2 regions of the Bradyrhizobium sp. SZCCHNRI1009 genome follow, and region 1 is predicted to be linked to the other one. Evidence: riboswitches for the same ligand, from Rfam matches in the RefSeq annotation. Region 1 holds a riboswitch; the other holds the start of a gene.

What was found. Region 1 has a riboswitch for S-adenosylmethionine ahead of QX010_RS32855 (homoserine O-acetyltransferase). Riboswitches for the same ligand answer to the same signal wherever they lie in the genome.
Region 2: another riboswitch for S-adenosylmethionine. It lies ahead of QX010_RS22770 (O-succinylhomoserine sulfhydrylase); the one in region 1 lies ahead of QX010_RS32855 (homoserine O-acetyltransferase).

Annotation. Positions count from the first base shown of each region.
Region 1 covers NZ_JAUEUL010000045.1:325-5,371, forward strand. The annotation lists partial or broken gene QX010_RS32845 (GIY-YIG nuclease family protein) at 1-106, opposite strand, end outside; gene metW (methionine biosynthesis protein MetW) at 166-828, opposite strand; gene QX010_RS32855 (homoserine O-acetyltransferase) at 832-2,085, opposite strand; SAM riboswitch at 2,168-2,247, opposite strand; gene QX010_RS32860 (chorismate mutase) at 2,443-3,276, shown strand; gene hisC (histidinol-phosphate transaminase) at 3,314-4,411, shown strand; gene QX010_RS32870 (prephenate/arogenate dehydrogenase family protein) at 4,408-5,047, shown strand, end outside.
Region 2 covers NZ_JAUEUL010000014.1:78,114-83,160, forward strand. The annotation lists gene QX010_RS22760 (MATE family efflux transporter) at 1-818, opposite strand, end outside; gene QX010_RS22765 (2'-deoxycytidine 5'-triphosphate deaminase) at 947-2,053, opposite strand; SAM riboswitch at 2,166-2,245, shown strand; gene QX010_RS22770 (O-succinylhomoserine sulfhydrylase) at 2,324-3,532, shown strand; gene QX010_RS22775 (GDSL-type esterase/lipase family protein) at 3,660-4,820, opposite strand; gene QX010_RS22780 (SGNH/GDSL hydrolase family protein) at 4,834-5,047, opposite strand, start outside.

The DNA of each region.
Region 1 (5,047 bases):
CACCGACGTACAGCGTGCCATTCGGACGATTGGTCATGAAATACACGTAGCCGCTCGCCATGTCGTCATACTGCAAGACGTGGATGGCCGGGACAAGCCCGGCCATGACGTGGGGAGAGAGCGAGGACCAAACTTCGGCAGCTCCCCGGGGCTGCGCTCGGTTCCCTACCGCCGCTCACCCCTGCTCAGCAGAAACACCCCCTGCTCGCCGAACATGTTCCAGAACCACCAGGGCATGGCGACGCGCAGGGGACGGCCGTAACTATCGAGGGCGACGGCGCGCTCCATCTTGACGCCGATCTCGTCGCAGAGCTGCACGAAGTCCTTGATGGTGCAGAAATGAATGTTCGGCGTGTCGTACCAGGTGAAGGGCAGATTGTCGGTGCGCGGCATGTGGCCACCGACCAGCAACTGCAGCCGCAGCCGCCAGAAGCCGAAATTCGGAAAGGTGACGATGGCGCGGCGGCCGATGCGCAGCAGGTTCTCCAGCACGACCTTGGGCTGCCGCGTCGCCTGCAGGGTCTGCGACAGAATCACGTAGTCGAACGCGTCGTCCGGATAATCGACGAGATCCGTATCGGCGTCGCCCTGCACCACCGCGAGCCCCTTGGCGACGCAATGGTTGACGCCCTCGCGGGACAGCTCGATGCCGCGGCCGTCGATGCCGCGGCTTTCCAGCAGTTGCAGCAGATCGCCATCGCCGCAGCCGATGTCGAGCACCTTGGAGCCGCGCTCGACCATGCCGGCGACCAGCAGATGATCAGGCCGATAGGCCAGCACCTCGCCGCCAGTGAAGCCGTTCAGCGGCAGCACACCCTGCATGCTCATAGCTCAGTCTCCCTTCGCATGGGCAAGCCCGCGCGCCTTGCCGGCGGAATCGAGAAACGCGCTGGCGATCTCGAAGAACTCGGGGACATCGAGCAGGAACGCGTCGTGGCCCCGGTCGGTCTCGATCTCGGCGAACGACACCCGCGCGCTGGAGGCGTTGAGCGCATGCACCAGCGCGCGCGACTCCGCAGTCGGAAACAGCCAGTCGCTGGTGAACGACACCACGCAAAAACGGGTCTTGATGCCGCGAAACGCCGCCGCCAGCACGCCGTCATGGTCGCCGGCGATGTCGAAATAATCCATCGCCCGCGTCAGATAGAGATAGGAGTTGGCGTCGAAGCGCTCGACGAAGGACGATCCCTGGTAGCGCAGGTAGCTCTCGACCTGGAAATCGGCGTCGAAGGAGAACGTCGGCAGCTCGCGGTCCTGCATGCGGCGGCCGAACTTGCGATGCAAGGCGGCGTCGGAGAGGTAGGTGATGTGCGCAGCCATGCGCGCCACAGCCAGGCCGCGATGCGGATGCGTGCCCTTGTCGGCGTAACGGCCGTGATCCCAGTCGGGATCGGCCATCACGGCCTGGCGGCCAAGCTCGTGGAAGGCGATGTTCTGCGCCGAGTGGCGCGTCGCGCAGGCGATCGCGAGATTGGCGAACACGCGCTGCGGATAGGCCACCGTCCATTGCAGCGCCTGCATGCCGCCCATCGAGCCGCCCACCACGGCGAACAGCGTGTCGATGCCGAGATGGTCGATCAGCATCGCCTGCGCCCGCACCATGTCGGGGATGGTGATGATCGGGAAATCGAGCCCCCACACCTTGCCGGTGGCGGGGTTCAGCGAGGCCGGCCCGGTCGAGCCCATGCAGCCGCCGATCACGTTGGAGCAGATGATGAAATAGCGGCCGGGATCGAGCGGGCGGCCGGGGCCGACCAGCGTCTCCCACCAGCCGGGCTTGCCGGTGACGGGATGGCGGTTGGCGACGTGCTGGTCGCCGGTCAGCGCGTGGCAGACCAGCACCGCGTTCGACCGGTCGGCATTGAGCTCGCCGTAGGTCTGGTAGGCGATCTGGAACGGCGACAGGTCGACGCCGCAATCGAGCCTGAGCGGCTTGTCGGCGCCGAACTGCGCCACCGGCGAGCTCGGATGATCGACCTCGTGCGAGCGCTCGTCGGGCGCGACCGTGCGCAACGCGGATGTAGGCGTCGCAGATTTGGACGTCGCAGATTTGGACTTCGGCGTCAGACCTGTCATGTCTCTCACCCCAGCCATCCGGCCAGGGCTCCCGAACCACGTGACACATCAGGCCATGAAAAACCCGGCCTGAACTGGGGTTCGGCCGGGATCGATAACGTCCCCGGCCTGTTTAGCGAGTTTTTTAACGTGGCTGCAAGCCGGCCGGCTCAAATGACCACGGAACGGGCAGAAACTAGTCCCGCGGGCGCTATTCGTCAAGGCAAGCTGGGGTTGACCGTTGGTCGGGCGCTCTGCCGCAGGTCAGCCAAGCCTGGATGGCGCAAGGTAAACTTGCTGTTGCGCAGGTCCGCGGCATCGGAGAGAACGGCATCCGTTCCTTTGGCCGCAGGTTTTCCCGTGGCCTCGCGAAGAGTGACACGGACCATGTCGAACCCGCCGCCCGCCCCGCCCTCGCTCGCCGATCTGCGCAAGGAGATCGATGCCATCGATGAGCAGGTCCATCAGTTGCTGATGAACAGGGCCGACATCATCGACCGGCTGATCAAGGTCAAGAAGACCCAGGAGGTTGGCTCGGCGTTCAGGCCCGCGCGCGAGGCCGACATGATGCGCCGCCTGGTGCAGCGCCATCGCGGCATCCTGCCGCTCGACACCGTCGAGGGGATCTGGCGCGTGATCGTCTCGACCTTCACCTATGTGCAGGCGCCGTTCTCGGTTCATGCCGACGTGTCGGTCGGCGAATCCGCGATGCGCGATTCCGCCAGGTTCCATTTCGGATTCGTGGTGCCCTACGTGCCGCATTTCAGCGCGCAAGCCGCGGTCGAGGCTGTGGCGCGCTCGAAGGGCGATCTCGCGCTGGTGTCGACGACCTCCGGCCATACGCCGTGGTGGATCACGCTCGAGCCCGTGGGCGCGCCAAAGATCATCGCGCGGATGCCGTTCATCGAGCGCGCCGACCATCCCGCCGCGCTGCCGGTGTTCGCGGTGTCGCGCGTCGCCGACGATGCGCTGGTGCTCGAGGTCGAGACCTGGAGCATCCGCGTCTCCGGCTGGAATGCGCAGGTGTCGCGGGCGCTGTCGCCGCTCGCCGACGTCATCGCGGTGCCCGATACCGCCTTCGACGGCGCCGCACTGCTGGTATCGATCGAGTCGCCGTCGAACCTCGACAAGATCAGGGCTGCCCTGATCGCGGCGGGCGCCTCGGTACGCTCCGCCGCCCTCGTCGGCGGCCATGCGAAACGCTATACGGTTCCGAGCTGAGACGCCTCGCGCCAGTGATGATTTTCCGGAGTTGACGATGAACCGCCCCGTGCCGAACCCCGGCATCCTCGATATCGCGCCCTATACACCGGGCAAGAGTCCCCAGCCGGAGCCGGGCCGCAAGGTTTTCAAACTGTCGGCCAATGAGACCCCGTTCGGCCCCTCGCCGAGGGCGATCGAGGCATTCAAGAGTGCGGCCACTCACCTGGAAGATTATCCGGAAGGGACTTCACGGGTGCTGCGCCAGGCGATCGGCCGCGCCTACGGCCTCGATCCCGACCGCATCGTCTGCGGCGCCGGCTCCGACGAGATCCTCAATCTGCTGGCACACACCTTTCTCGGCCAAGGCGACGAGGCGATCTCCACCGCCCACGGCTTCCTGGTCTATCCGATCGCGACCATGGCCTGCGGCGCCAGGAACGTGGTTGCCGCGGAGACGGAATATCGCACCGACGTCGACGCCATCCTTGCCGCGGTGACGCCGCGCACCAAGCTGGTCTGGCTCGCCAACCCGAACAACCCGACCGGCACCTACATCCCGTTCGACGAGGTCAAGCGGCTGCGCGCCGGCCTGCCGTCGCAGGTCGTGCTGGTGCTCGACGCCGCCTATGCCGATTACGTTTCGCGCAACGACTACGAGTTCGGGCTCGAGCTGGTCGCCACGACCGAGAACACCGTCGTCACCCACACCTTTTCCAAGATCCACGGGCTCGCGGCGCTCCGCGTTGGCTGGATGTTCGGCCCGGCGCATATCGTCGATGCGATCAACCGCATCCGCGGGCCGTTCAACGTTTCCTCACCGGCGATGCTCGCGGCGGTCGCCGCGATCGAGGACACCGCGCATCAGCAGATGTCGAAGACGCACACGGAAACGTGGCGCAACTGGCTGACCGAGGAGATCGGCAAGCTTGGGCTGAAGGTGACGCCGAGTGTCACCAATTTCATCCTGATCCACTTCCCGACCGACAAGGGCAAGACCGCGGTCGAGGCCGACGAATTCCTGACCCGGCGCGGCCTCGTGCTGCGCGCGCTCGCCAACTACAAGCTGCCGAACGCGTTGCGCATGACGATCGGCACCGAGGAGGCCAATCGTCTGGTCGTGGAGGCTCTCAGCGAATTCATGAGGGCGACATGAGCGTCGCGGGGCGATTCGAACGCGTCGCGCTGATCGGCTTCGGCCTGATCGGCGGCTCGATCGCGCGCGCGGCGCGGCTGCAGGGCGTGGCCGGCGAGATCGTCACCACGGCGCGCTCGGAGAAGACGCGCGCGCGTGTCGCCGAGCTCGGCGTCGTCGACCGCGTCGTCGCGAGCAATGAAGAGGCGGTCAAGGACGCCGATCTCGTCATCCTCTGCATTCCCGTCGGCGCCTGCGGTCCGGTTGCGGCCGAGATCGCGCCGCATCTGAAGCCGGGCGCCGTCGTCTCCGACGTTGGCTCGGTGAAAGGCGCGATCGTGCGCGACATGGCGCCGCATCTTCCGGCGAACGTCCACTTCGTGCCGGCCCATCCCGTGGCCGGCACCGAGAATTCCGGGCCCGATTCCGGCTTCGCCGAGCTGTTCATCAACCGCTGGTGCATCCTGACGCCGCCCGACGGCGTCGATGCCGGCGCGATCGATCGTCTGCGTGCATTCTGGACGGCGCTCGGCGCCAAGGTCGAGATCATGACGCCGGACCATCACGACCGCGTGCTCGCGATCACCAGCCACCTACCGCATCTGATCGCCTACACCATCGTCGGCACCGCCGACGAGCTGGCGCAGGTGACCGAGT
Region 2 (5,047 bases), on a different contig from region 1:
GATTGCAGCGGCGAGAAGCAGGCGACGGCGCCGACCTTGAGAATGTCGGCGAACATCGCGCCGCTGATCCTGAGGCCGCGCAGCTTCGGCCGGACGCGCGCGCGCCCCGAAATTAGGTACCAGCCCATCACCGAGATGCTGACGCAGAACGCCAGCAGCGCGCCGGCGGCGACGCCGCGCATACCGAGCCCGAGGACCAGGCTGAGCGTGCCGCCCAGCACGATCTGCAGCATCGCCGAGCTCAGGATCATGAACGACGGCAGCTTCATGTTGCCGGTGCCGCGCAGGATGCCGGCCATCGAGTTCATCAGCCAGGGCAGGATCGCGCCGCCGAAGAAGATCTGCAGATAGGCCGTGGCATGGCTCAGCACCGCGCCGCGGCCGCCGAGCAACTCCAGCAAGGCCGGGCCGAACACCAGCATGCCGATCATGAAGGTCGCGCCGAACAGCAGCGCGATCAGCAGCGCATGCGAGGCGAGCGTCGAGGCGCGATCGGTGTCGCCGGCGCCGAGCGCGCGTGCGATCGCCGAGGCCACACCGCCGCCCATCGCGCCGCCGGACATCGTCATGGTCAGGATCACCAGCGGAAACACCAGCGCCATCGCCGCCAGCGCCTCGATGCCGAGCCGGCCGATATAGGAGGTCTCGGCAATGACGACGCAGGTGCCGGCCGTGTTGGCGATGATGTTCGGCCAGGCCAGCGACAGCAGGGTGCGCAGGATGGGTCCGTCGACGAGCTTATTCCGCATCGGCTTCTCGGGGGGCGGCAATGCACGCCCCTCGCCGACCGGATTGTCGGCCAGGCCGATCTCGGACATCTCAGCTCCCCGCTCGGCCGCGCAGGTCGCGGCCATCTTATCGTTCGATTGCTTTCGCTTTCCTAGCACGGCGCTGGCGCGCGCCCTGTGCGGCAGGCGCATTGGGGGTGCGCGGCAGACGCAGCCGGCTAGAAGCGGAAGTGCTTGGAAAGCTTCAGGCCCTGGGCCTGGTAGTTGGAGCCGATGCGGCTGCCATACATCGCGTTGGGACGCGCCAGCATCTTCTCGTAGACCAGGCGGCCGACGATCTGGCCGTGCTCGAGGATGAACGGCACCTCGCGCGAGCGCACCTCGAGCACCGCGCGCGAGCCCTGCCCGCCGGCGCCGGCATAGCCGAAACCGGGATCGAAGAAGCCGGCATAGTGGACGCGGAATTCGCCGACCAGCGGATCGAACGGCACCATCTCCGCGGCGTAGTCCGGCGGCACCTGCACGGCTTCCTTCGAGGCCAGGATGTAGAACTCGCCGGGATCGAGGATGAGGCTGCCGTCGGGCCGTGCCTTGATCGGCTCCCAGAACTCCTCGACCGGATAGCCGGCGCGGCGGTCGACGTCGACGACGCCGGTATGGCGCTTGGCGCGGTAGCCGACATAGCCGTTCGCATTGCTGCCTGAGAGGTCGACGGACAGAGCGACACCGCCGGCGAGATCCGCATCATCGCGATCCACCAGCCGCTCGGCCTGGTGCAGCGCGATCAATTCGTCCTCCGACAGGACCGCGTCGCGATAGCGGAAGCGAACCTGGGACAGGCGCGAGCCTTCGCGCAAAAGGACCGGAAACGTCTTCGGGCTGATCTCGGCATAGAGCGGACCGTGATAGCCGGCGCCGATCATGTCGAAGCGTCGCGTGCCGTCGGCGATCACGCGGGTGAAAACGTCGAGCCGGCCGGTCGAGCTCTTCGGATTGGCGGCCGCGACGATGTCCTTCGGCAGCGCCAGGCTCTCCAGCAGCGGCACGATGTAGACGCAGTTGGTCTCCAGAACCGCGCCGTCGGCGAGCGCGAACTCGTGCAGCTTCAATTCGTCGATGCGCTCGGCGACGGTCGATCCCGGCCCCGGCAGAAAGCTCGCGCGCACCCTGTAGGCGACGTCGCCGAGCCGCAGGTCCAAGCTCGCCGGCTGGATCTGGCTCTCGACGAAATCATATTCGGGAATGATCAAGCCGGCCTCCGCCATCGCTACGATCATGCGATCGGGGAGGATGCCGTGGGCGTCGGCGGGAAGCGAAAACGGCAAGGCCTGATCCTTTGCAGGCGCCGGAACGGCGGCTTGTGGAGCCAATATAGGGTCTTTTGACCGGTTATCCGATGGCCGGCTTGACGGAAAGGCCGGTTGCGACTATGAGCACCACTTATCCCGTGGTGATTTGAGCCGGCCGGCTTGCAGCCACGTTAAATAAGTCGCTAAACAGGCCGGGGACGAATGTGATCCCGGCCTTGAGGAGTTTTCCCAGGCCGGTTTTTTTGTGCCCATCGCGCCGAGCGCGGTGGTCACGATGGAGGTCACATGTCGAAGTCCCCCGCGAAGGCGCCGGTGTCGTTCGCCCAGTATCGTCCCGAAACCCGGCTGGTGCATTCCGGCACCTTGCGCTCCGAATTCGGCGAGACCGCCGAAGCGCTCTATCTGACGCAAGGTTTCGTCTACGCCACGGCCGAGGAGTGCGAGGCGCGCTTCAAGGGCGAGGATCCCGGCTTCATCTATTCGCGCTTCTCCAATCCGACCACGGCGATGTTCGAGCGCCGCATGATCGAGCTCGAGGGCGCCGAGGCCTGCCGCTCGGCCGCAACCGGCATGGCTGCGGTCACCACGGCGATCCTGGCCCCCCTGCGGGCCGGCGATCACGTCGTCGCGGCCAAGGCGCTGTTCGGCTCGTGCCGCTACGTGGTCGAGGATCTGCTGCCGCGCTACGGTATCGAGTCGACGCTGGTCGATGGGCTCGATCTCGACCAGTGGCAGAAGGCGGTCAGGCCGAATACCAAGAGCTTCTTCCTCGAGAGCCCGACCAATCCGACGCTCGACGTGATGGACATTCCCGCGATCGCCGAGATCGCGCACGCCCATGGCGCGCGGCTGATCGTCGACAACGTGTTCGCCACGCCGATCTGGCAGAGCCCGCTCGCGCTCGGCGCGGACGTCGTCGTCTACTCCGCGACCAAGCACATCGACGGCCAGGGCCGCTGCCTCGGCGGCGTGATCCTGTCGTCGGAAGCCTTCATCGCCGAGCACATCCACAACTTCATGCGCCAGACCGGCCCGTCGATCTCGCCGTTCAACGCCTGGGTCCTGCTCAAGGGCCTGGAGACGCTCGCGGTGCGCGTGCGCGCGCAGACTGAGACCGCCGGCAAGGTCGCCGATTTTCTCGCCGCGCATCCGAAGATCTCGCGGCTGATCTATCCCGGACGCGAGGACCATCCGCAGGCGGCGACGGTCAAGAAGCAGATGCGCGCCGGCTCGACCCTGGTCGGCTTCGAGGTGAAGGGCGGCAAGGCGGCGGCGTTCCGTACGCTCAACGGATTGAGGCTCGCACGCATCTCCAACAATCTCGGCGACGCCAAGACGCTGGTCACGCATCCCGCGACGACCACGCATCAGCGGCTGACGCCGGACGCGCGCGCCGAGCTCGGCATTAGCGAGGGCTTCATCCGCTTCTCCGCCGGGCTCGAGCATGCCGATGATCTGATCGAGGATCTCGATGCCGCCCTCAGGGCGGCGTAGCGAATGGCGAAGTGAGCGTCGCGAGTAGACCGATCTCATCCCTGCGCGCTACTCGTCATTCCTCATCCGCACATCACCATCCCGGGTTCGCTCGCGCGGCGAGCGCCCCGGGATGACGCCTGCGGCGTCACATCGGCCGATAGGTCGGCACCTCGGCCGGCGCGTTGATGCCGAGCTTGACCTGGCCAACCGAGCGGATGATGTCGTCGCCGAGCAGTTGCGCGAAGCAGGCATAACCCCAATCGCTCATGTGCAAGCCGTCCGAGATCACGAACTCGTTCATCGGGATCGCCTGCCGCTCGTGCCAGTCGCGCATCACCTCGAAGCGCGGGAAGATGCCGGCGTGATGCAGCTCGGCGATGCGGCCGAGCAGCTTGTTCATGCGACCCGCGCTCTCCTGCCGCTCGTTCACGCGCGGCGAATATTGCAGATCGACCAGCACGACATCGGAGGCTGCGGCCTGGATCTTGGCGACGCCGTCCTCGACCAGCCTGGCGGTCTCGGCCGGATCGAGATCGCGCAGCACGGCATTGGTGCCGACCTGCCAGATCACGAGATCCGGGTGACGGTCGATCACCGACGTCTCGATCCGCTTCATCATCTCCGGCGCATCCTCGCCGCCGACGCCGGCATTGATGACGCTGATGTCGACCATCGGATATTGCCGGCGCAGCTGCGCGGCGAGCCGATTCGGATAGGTGTAGTCCGGCGCGCTCGCGCCATAGCCCTGCGTCGACGACGAGCCGAAGGCGACGATCACGATCGGCAGGCCGGAGGCGAGCTTGTTGGCGACGTGCGGCAGCGAAATGAAATTCTTCTTCGCGACGCCCTTCGGCGCCAGGCACGGCACGCGGTTGAAGATGTCGGTGGCCGATTTGGCGACCTGCTTGACCTTGTCGATCGCCCGCTCGGTGATGCTGCGCGATTGCGGCGGCGTGGCCGCGACGCCCTGCCCGGCTGCAGCCGGCGGCTGTGCATCGGTCATGGCCGGCGCGGTCGTCGCCGCAGGCGGCGCGGTCGTGGCCGCCGGGCGCACCGCGGCGATCGGCCCGCGCACCTGATCGTTCGCCTGCGCCAATGTGACGTGTCCGATGCTAGGTCGCAGCTCGCTGATCAGCGGAGTCTTCGGACCGGAGCTCTCCACATCGGACAGCGCGGCGGGTGCAGCTTGCGCTGCGCTCTGCGCCCGTACCGTCTGCGGGCTCAGCGCGAGGGCGATGGCAATGACCGCAACGGCCGAAAGCTTCTCCCATGTCCCGGATACGCGGTGACACTCATTCGACGTCATGAACGACATAATCCTAGTTCTGCTGCGCCGGCCCGATATGCGCCGCGTCGATGATGAACTTCGACAGCGCCCGGCCGATGCAGTCATGAACCTGCCTGGCCAGCTCGACCCCGTGCGTCGGATTGAACAGGTCGAAATCGCCCTGCTCGTTCCACTGCCGCATGATGGCAAACCGATCGAACAGCGGAATGTCGCGGTGCTGCGCCACCACACGCATGTTGTCGACA